DNA from 2 places in the Nonomuraea sp. KM90 genome. Region 2 is predicted to be linked to the other one. Evidence: riboswitches for the same ligand, from Rfam matches in the RefSeq annotation. Region 2 holds a riboswitch; the other holds the start of a gene.
The links. Region 2 has a riboswitch for cyclic di-AMP ahead of ACTWPW_RS22125 (coiled-coil domain-containing protein). Riboswitches for the same ligand answer to the same signal wherever they lie in the genome.

Region 1: another riboswitch for cyclic di-AMP. It lies ahead of ACTWPW_RS25575 (C40 family peptidase); the one in region 2 lies ahead of ACTWPW_RS22125 (coiled-coil domain-containing protein).

Annotation. Positions count from the first base shown of each region.
Region 1 covers NZ_JBQQCB010000026.1:5,454-9,860, reverse strand. The annotation lists gene ACTWPW_RS25585 (cytochrome P450) at 1-827, opposite strand, end outside; gene ACTWPW_RS25580 (LuxR C-terminal-related transcriptional regulator) at 1,012-1,224, shown strand; gene ACTWPW_RS25575 (C40 family peptidase) at 1,245-2,288, opposite strand; cyclic di-AMP (ydaO/yuaA leader) riboswitch at 2,294-2,443, opposite strand; gene ACTWPW_RS25570 (amino-acid N-acetyltransferase) at 2,721-3,290, shown strand; gene ACTWPW_RS25565 (RDD family protein) at 3,376-4,407, shown strand, end outside.
Region 2 covers NZ_JBQQCB010000020.1:15,122-19,528, reverse strand. The annotation lists gene ACTWPW_RS22135 (M50 family metallopeptidase) at 1-888, shown strand, start outside; gene ACTWPW_RS22130 (MmcQ/YjbR family DNA-binding protein) at 896-1,249, shown strand; gene ACTWPW_RS22125 (coiled-coil domain-containing protein) at 1,288-2,244, opposite strand; cyclic di-AMP (ydaO/yuaA leader) riboswitch at 2,250-2,389, opposite strand; gene galT (galactose-1-phosphate uridylyltransferase) at 2,458-3,537, opposite strand; gene ACTWPW_RS22115 (DeoR/GlpR family DNA-binding transcription regulator) at 3,534-4,313, opposite strand.

The DNA.
Region 1 (4,407 bases), on a different contig from region 2:
TCCTCGACCACCTGCTTGGGCCGCTCCGCGGCGTGCGCCAGCAGGCCGTGCCGGGCCAGGTGCAGCACCCCGTTGCCGATGAGGTTGACGGTGGTCTCGTGCCCGGCCACGAGCAGCAGCACGCAGGTGGCCAGCAGCTCGCCCTCGGTCAGCTCCCGTACTTGCGTCAGGGCGCTCAGGAGGTCGTCCCCGGGGCGCTCGCGCCGGATCGCGGAGAGCTCGCGGAAGTAGTCGCGAAACTCCCTTCTGGCGCGCCCGGTTTCCGATACGAGGTCGTCTGTAAGCATCGGGTCAAGGCCGCGAGCCAGGATCTCGCTCCAGCCGCGGAAGCGCTCCTCGTCCTCCGGAGGCACCCCGAGCATCTCGCTGATGACCATGACCGGCAGCGGGTACGCCAGGCCGGACACGAGATCGGCCTCCTCGGGCAACCCGGCGACCAGCTCGGCGGTGATCGCCTCGATCCGCGGGCGGAGCCGTTCCAGCATGCGCGGGGTGAAGGCCCTGCTCACCAGGGCACGCAGCCTGGTGTGGTCGGGCGGGTCCAGCCACAGGAACGATTCGACGGGCTGACCTGGGTTGTTCCGGTTCGCCTCGGCGGAGCCGCGGCCGAAACGCGGGTCGCGCAGCAGCACCGTACAGAGCTCGTGGGTGGTGGCGACGAGCAGCCCGCCGCGCGTGCGGAAGAGAGGCCCGCGCGCGCTCATCTCGCGATAACGGGCGTACGGATCGCGCAGGAACCCTTTGTCGAACGGGTCGAAACCCAGGACGTCCGCCGCGCTCATCGACGCCGGATCCGGAGCTGGAGAAGACTCGACGAGATCACTCATCGGGCGACGATCGGTGCCGACATATCGCGAGTACGTCACATATTTCGGATCATGTCAATAGTGCTCGTCAAGGGTGGAGATTGTCATGCTTGACGACCTTTCCAGGATGCGTTTACCGTCTGCGAGGAGCAACTTTGGCCGGGTCGATCGGTCCAAGTTCTGCTGTTGGGGGGGAGGGCTCCCGATGGATGTGCTCACTGAAGGTGTTGAGCTGAGCCATGCGGACCTTGCGTTGCTGGCGGAGCTGGCCAAGGGGGTCACGGTCGACCGGGTGGGGAGACGACTGGATATCAGCGGGCGGACGGTACGCCGGAGGTTGCGGGGCATCTGCGACCGCATCGGCGTGGCCACGGCGATCGAGGCGGTGGCCTGGGCTGCCCGCCGCCAGTTGATCTAGCGGCGGGCGGTGCCCGGGGCTCAGTCGGCGATGCGGACGGCGCCGGCGAACGGCCGCCGGGCGATCGAGGCGATGCGGACGACGTCACCGGTCTGCGGCGCGTGCACCATCATGCCGCCGCCGAGGTAGATGCCCACGTGGTGCAGGTCGTTGTAGAAGAAGACCAGGTCACCCGGCCGCAGCTCCTCGCGGGAGATGTGCCTGCCGGCGGTCCACTGGCTGCCCGTGTAGTGCGGCAGGGAGATGCCCACCTGCTGGTAGGCCGCCATGACCAGGCCCGAGCAGTCGTAGGAGTTCGGGCCTTCTGCGCCCCAGACGTACGGCTTGAGCTGCTGCGTGAGCGCCCACCGGGCGGCCTGCGCCGCCTTGCCGCCGCCGATGATCGGCAGGTTCACGCGCACCGCCCGCGTGCCGGGCCGGCCGGCCTCGCCCAGCGCCCGCTGGAACAGGTTGCTCTCGACCTTGGTGACCAGCTTGGTGATCTTGTCGCGCTTGGTGTCGAGCTCGGAGACGAGCTCCTGGACCTCCTCGATGCGCGTCTTGGCGCCGGCTCTGGCGCGCTCGGCGGCCTCCCTGGCCCTGGCGACCTGGTTGACCTCCTCGCCCTGCTGCTGTTCGAGCACGTACGTGGTGGCGGCGCGGTCGAGGAAGGTGTCGGGATCCTCGGAGGTGGCGAACGCCAGCGCCTTGCCCAGGCCGCCGGTGATGTAGGCGTTCTCGGCTAGCAGGGCGGCCTTGGCGCGCTTGGCCTCGAGATCGGCCTCACTGGTCGCCAGCGTCTTCTGCGCGGCCTCGGAGGCCTTCTTGGCGGTCTTGAGCTTCTCCCGCTGGCCGTTGTACTCCTCGGACAGCGTCTCGATCTCCGTGTGCATCTTCTCGACCTGCTTGGCCAGGTCCTGGAGCGACGGTTTGGGGTCCGCGGACGCCGAACCGACGGGGATGGCTATCAGCAGCGCGGCGATTGTGACACTTACCACACCGAAGCGGCGCGGTCGCCGGGCCCGTTCCGGAGGGCGGGCGTGCTTGCCCGCCGCCTTCCCCCCACGGTTGAGCGTGAGCTCCACCAACCAGCTCCTCTCATAGACGCCTACCGGGTTAGCTGACGGGTTCGGGCCGGAGCAGCCCTACCGAATGATTCGGATTCACCCCAGTGGTGGCGTCGGGTGACGCCACCGGCGGGTCCCCGGCTCCCCTCGCGGGGATTGGGCGTGTCCCCCTCGTCGCGATACGCGGGGAACATCGTCGCAGGACACTAATGCACTCCGGGTTCGTGCTCAACCAGAACTGCCGAGTCTGTAGAGGTTTCACAACCGAAGGGTCACAAGGTGATCTCGTGCACGCTCGTGCAGAACCGACTTTATGTCCTGTTTGCCGTCGATGGGGCCGAATGCAGAGATCCGCGGGGTGCGTGCCCGCATGGCAACGGGATGTAACAGGATGAGCCCAGAGATGGGAGTTAGGGCTGAGCCGTAATGACATCTGTACTCTGGAGAGCCATGGAGCAGGTGGCCGAACTGACAGTGCCCGAGACCGCGGTGGTGGTCCGGCGTGCCCGCACGCCCGACGTGCGGACGGTCAGGCGCCTGGTGGACACCTACGCGGGCGCGGGACCGCGGCTCCTGGAGAAGGCCACGGTGACCCTGTACGAGGACGTACAGGAGTTCTGGGTGGCCGAGCTGGGCGGACAGGTCGTCGGCTGCGGCGCACTCCACGTGCTCTGGGAGGACCTCGCCGAGGTCCGCACCGTTGCCGTGGACCCCGAGTGCCGGGGGATGGGCGTCGGCCATCGGATCGTCTCAGCTCTCATACAGCAGGCGAAGGATCTGGGTCTGCGGCGTGTATTCTGCCTGACTTTTGAGGTCGACTTCTTCGCGAGGCATGGCTTTCGCCCGATTCAGGGCACACCGGTCTCCCCTGAGGTGTACGCCGAACTGCTGGCCTCGTACGACGAGGGTGTGGCGGAGTTCCTCGACCTGGAACACGTCAAACCGAACACCCTGGGCAACACCCGCATGCTGCTCCATCTGACATCGGGTGACGCGGACCTTGACCAGATGGAAAGGTGATTGTTGATACCTATGTCGATACGTTGGGCAGCACAGGCATGTGTCCTGACACGTGCCACATGCGCACTCGAAGCGAGGTGACACGGTGAGCACCGGACAGCCGCCGTATCCACAGGACGAATCCGGCGAAAATTCTGCGCCTGCCACCCCCTACGGGCAGCAGAACACGGGCCGCCACCCCGGCGAGCCCGATCCCGACGTCACTGTGGTCGGCTACCGGGCGGACGATGCCTACGGGCAGCAGCCCCAGTACGGCCAGCAAGGCTATGGCCAGCAGCAGGGCTACGGCCAGCAACCTCAGTACGGCCAGCAGCAGGGCTACGGCCAGCAGCAGCCGCAATATGGCCAGCAGGGCTACGGACAGCAACAGCCGTCCCAGCCCGGCTACGGCCAGCAGGGCTATGAGCAGCAGCAGGGCTACGGTCAGCAGCAACAGCCGGCCCAGCCCGACTACGGTCAGCAGGGCTACGGCCAGCAGCAGGGCTACGGTCAGCAGCCGCAGTCGGGCCAGCAGCCGCAGTACGGTCAGCAGCAGGGTTACGGCCAGCAGGGTTACGGGCAGCAGCAGCCGTCCCAGCCCGACTACGGCCAGCAGGGTTACGGCCAGCAGCAACAGCCGTCCCAGCCGTCCCAGCCCGACTATGGCCAGCAGGGCTACGGCCAGCAACCGTCCCAGCCTGACTACGGCCAGCAGCAGGGCTACGGCCAGCAGCCGCAGTCGGGCCAGCAGCCGCAGTACGGTCAGCAGCAGGGTTACGGCCAGCAGGGCTATGGACAGCAGCAGCCGTCCCAGCCCGACTACGGTCAGCAGGGTTACGGTCAGCAGCAGGGCTACGGCCAGCAGCCCCAGTCCCAGCCTGACTACGGTCAGCAGCAGGGTTACGGGCAGCAGCAGCAGTCCCAACCCGGCTACGCCCAGCCCGGCTACGGCCAGCAGCAGTACGGCGACCAGCAGCAGTACGGCCAGGCCTACGGGCAGCAGCCCCAGGCTTACGGCCAGGGCGGTTACGGGCAGCAGCCCGGTTACGGCCAGCCCTACGGCCAGCCGGTCGGCGTCCAGCCGCCCGGGGCGCCGGCGCCGCTGGCGGAGTGGTGGCAGCGGCTGGTGGCCAGGATC
Region 2 (4,407 bases):
CTCGCCTTCGTCTTCTTCAGCATCCTGCTGGTCGGCATCGGCCTGCCCACGCTGGCCCCGATCGTCTCGCCCGAGACCAACACGTGCGTGATCCCGATCTCGGAGCAGCGTACGGAGTGCAAGCCCACCGACAAGCCCACCCCCGCCGTCCAGGCGGGCATGAAGCCCGGCGACCACATCGTCGCCTTCAACGGCCAGAAGATCGGCTCCTGGGACGACGCCACCCGCCTGATCCGCTCCCACGGTCCCGGCGCGGTGCGGCTGGGCATCGTCCGCGACGGCAAGCCGATGACGGTCAACGTCACGCTCATCGCCCAGGACCGGCCCAACCTGGAGGACCCGCAGAAGATCGACAAGAACGTCGGCTTCCTCGGCGTGCTGCCCACCGAGGTCATGCAGCAGCAGACCATGGGCCAGGTCATCGGCTACATGGGCGAGCTGACGGCCAGGGTGGCCGGCTCGCTGCTCAACCTGCCGGAGAAGATGGTCGGCGTCTGGCACGCGGCCTTCTCCGGCGAGGAGCGCGACCCCGAGGGCCCCGTGGGCGTGGTCGGCGCGGGCCGCATGGGTGGCGAGATCCTGGCCTCCGACCAGCTGTCCACCGAGAAGAAGATCGCCATCTTCATCAACCTGCTGGCCGGCTTCAACCTCGCGATCGGCATGTTCAACCTCATCCCGCTGCTGCCGCTCGACGGCGGCCACATCGCCGGCGGGCTGTGGGAGGGCATCAAGCGGGCGTTCGCCAGGATCATGCGGCGGCCGGAGCCGGCTCACGTGGACATCGCCAAGGTGCTGCCGCTGACGTACGCGATCGCGATCGTGATGATGATCATGGCGGGCCTGCTCGTCTACGCCGACCTGGTCAACCCGCTCACGCTGACGAACTGAGGCCGCCGTGGACGCCCTGGAGCGGCTGCGGGGCCTGTGCCTGGCGCTGCCCGAGACGACCGAGCGGCTCTCGCACGGGGAGCCGACGTGGTTCGTCAGGGGCAAGAAGACGTTCGTGATGTTCGCCGATCACCATCATGACGATCGGCTGGCGTTCTGGTGCGCGGCCCCGCCCGGGGTGCAGGAGGAGATGGTGGCGGAGGACCCCGAGAGGTTCTTCCGGCCACCGTACGTGGGGCATCGGGGGTGGCTGGGGGTCTACCTGGACGTGCCGGACGTGGACTGGGCGGAGATCGCGGAGATCGTGACGGACGCCTACCGCCGGATCGCCCCCCAGTCCCTCGCCGCACGCCTGCCCTGACCCCGGGCCCGGCGCGGGTCGGCGCGGGTCGCCGCGGGTCAGTTCATCGAGATGTGCACGTGGTCGAAGTGGTTCTCGGTGACGCTGCCCCGGTCGGACATCGTGCTCCAGCCCGATCCGTGGTTGATCCGCTGCTTCCAGATCACGTACTTGACGCCCAGCTTGTCCTGGTTCTTGATCGCCCAGGCCGCGATCCGGTCGCCGAGTGCGTTGTTGACGGCGGTGGGCATCGAGCCGCCCGTGCTCATCATGAAGTCGCAGGCCCGGCCGAGCGGGTGCTCGCCGCTGGAGCCCGAGCGGAAGCAGCCCACCTCGAACGGCAGCGAGAAGTTCTTCTCCACCTGAGCCTTCATCAGCCGCGTACGCGAGGTGATGTTGTCCGTTCCCGTGGGCAGTTCGGGCGCCCAGGAGCCGTCGGACTTGCGGCCGGTGCCGAACGGCACCAGGTCCTCGAGCTTGTCCTTGATGTCGTCGATGACGTCCTCGGCCTCGTCGCGCTGCTCGGCCACCGTGGCCGTGTCCGACTCGATCCGGGCCGCCAGCGCCGCGGCCTCCTTGCTGGCCTGCTGCTTGTCGTCGCGGGCCGTGGCGACGCCCTGCACGACGGCCTGCTGCTCGGCGGTGAGCTGTTCGAGCAGGGCCGCGCTGCTGGCGTTCTGGGGCAGCATCAAGGTGGGCACGGACGGGTCGGCGTTCTGGTAGCGCAGGCGGGCGATCTCGGCGACCCGCTGCTCGGCCGTGGTCAGCGCCTGCTCGGCGGTGGCCAGCCTGGCCTCGGCCGTCTCGGCGGCCTGCTGGGCCTTGGCCAGCTCGACGCGCTTGAGGTTGTACCGCTCGATGAGCTTGTCGACCTTGGTGTTGAGCTGTTTGAGCTGGGCGCGGAGTTCGGCTTCCGTGGGTTTGGGGGCTCCCGACGCCGCGGTCGCCGGGAGGACGGCGATGGCGGCGGCGGCGATGAGACCGATGGCAAGAGTCGCGGGGGACGAAGCCGCCACGTAGGTGTTCCTCTCCCTCTGCCGGCCGGGTTAGCTGACGGGTTCGGGCAGGGGAGTTGATCCCTACCGCCGAAGCGGATTCACCCCAGGTGCGATGGGTCCCCGGCTCCCGGGCGACGCGCTCGGGATTAGGCGTGCCACGGCTGTTTCGGCCGGTGCATATGGGGATATTAGTGGTAGATCACGAGTCATGCGACCTTAAGTAGAAATCTATTAGTGATCTACTTGTGATCGAAGCATGCGTGCCGCCTCCTCCGGCAGCACGTCGTTGACGAAGGCGCCCATCGCGGACTCCGAGCCGGCCAGATACTTGAGCTTGTTCGCCGCCCGCCGGATGCTGAACAGCTCCAGGTGCAGATAGCCCAGCTCCCGGTCCTGGCGTACGGGTGCCTGGTGCCAGGCCGACACGTACGGCATCACCACCCCGAACAGCCCGTCCAGCGCCCGCAGGACCGAGGTGTAGAGGGGCGCGAACGCGGCCCGCTCCTCCTCCGTGAGCGCGGCCAGGTCGGGCACCTGCCGGTGCGGATAGAGGTGCACCTCGAACGGCCAGCGCGCGGCGGCGGGCACGAAGGCCGTCCACAGCTCGTTGGCGGCCACCACCCGCGTCCCCGCCTCCCGCTCGGCGGCCAGCACGTCGGCGAACAGGTTGCCCGGCCCCTTGTACCGGGCCGCCGCGCCGAGCTGCAGCCTGGTCCTGGGCGTGACGTACGGGTAGGCGTAGATCTGGCCGTGCGGGTGGGCGAGCGTGATGCCGATCTCCGCGCCCCGGTTCTCGAAGCAGAACACCTGCTCCACGCCCTCGATCGTGGACAGCTCGGCCGTGCGGTCGGCCCACGCCTCCATGACGAGCCCCACCTGGTCGTCGGAGAGCTTGGAGAAGGAGGACGAGTGGTCGGAGGTGAAGCACACCACTTCACACCGGCCCACACCCGGACGGACTTCGCTCAGGCCGCCCACTTCCTCGTAAGTCCCGAAATTTCCGGAGAAAGAGGGGAAGCGGTTCTCGAACACCACCACGTCGTAGTCGTAGGCGGGGATCTCCGACGACCGCGTGTCCGACGACGGGCACAACGGGCACTCGGCCGTGCCGCCGGTCGGCAGGAACGTCCGCGTCTGCCGGTGCCCGGCGATCGCGATCCACTCCTCGGTCAGCGGGTCGTAACGCAGCTCGGAGGCCACGGGGCGGGGCTCCAGCGGCCGCCGGTCGATCGCACTCCTGTCGGCGTCGTCACGCCGGTCGAAGTAGATGAGCTCCCGGCCGTCGGCCAGATGGGTGATGGTGCGCTTCAAAGCGAGCCCTCCGCGATGATGAGTTCTCCGGCCCGTTCGGCCAGCTCTGTTCGTGCGTCCTCGGGCAGCCCCGCGTCGCTGATGACCACGTCGGCCTCGGTCAGCTCGGCGATGGTGCTGATGCCGACCGTGTTCCACTTGGTGTGGTCGGCGGGGACCACCAGCCGGTGCGCGGCCGCGACCAGCTCCCTGTCGGTCTCGGACTCGAGCAGGTTGGGCGTGGTGAACCCGGCCCGCACGCTCATCCCGTGCACGCCGAGGAAGAGCGTGTCCACGTGCAGGCGGCGGATCGCCGCCACGGCGACCGGGCCCACCAGGGCGTCGGACGGCGTGCGCACCCCGCCGGTCAGCACGACGGTGCGGTCGGCGCGCGGGTTGCGGTGGAAGACCTCGGCGACCGGGATCGAGTTGGTGATCACGGTCAGCTCGGGCACGCCGATCAGGTGGTGGGCCAGCGCCCACGTGGTGGTCCCCGCCGACAGCGCCACGGCCGTGCCCGGTCGTACGAGCGTGGCCGCGTGCCGCGCGATGGCGTCCTTCTCCTGCTGCTGGCGGGCGGACTTGGCGGTGAAGCCGGGCTCCTCGGTCGAGCCGGGGCCGAGCGCGGTCGCGCCCCCGTGCACCTTCTCCAGCAGCCCGCGTTCGGCCAGCACCTCGAGGTCGCGGCGGATGGTCATGTCGGAGACGCCGAGCTCGCGTACGAGGTCGGCCACCCGGACGCCGCCATTGCTGCGCACGCGTTCGAGGATCGCCTGCTGCCGCTGCTGTGCGAGCACGCCCGCTCCTTCCAACAGATTCCACCAAATTATGACACGGAATTGTTGGGGAATGTTAGTTAGCGCGGAATGCTTGCGCTGGTCAGGGTGGGCA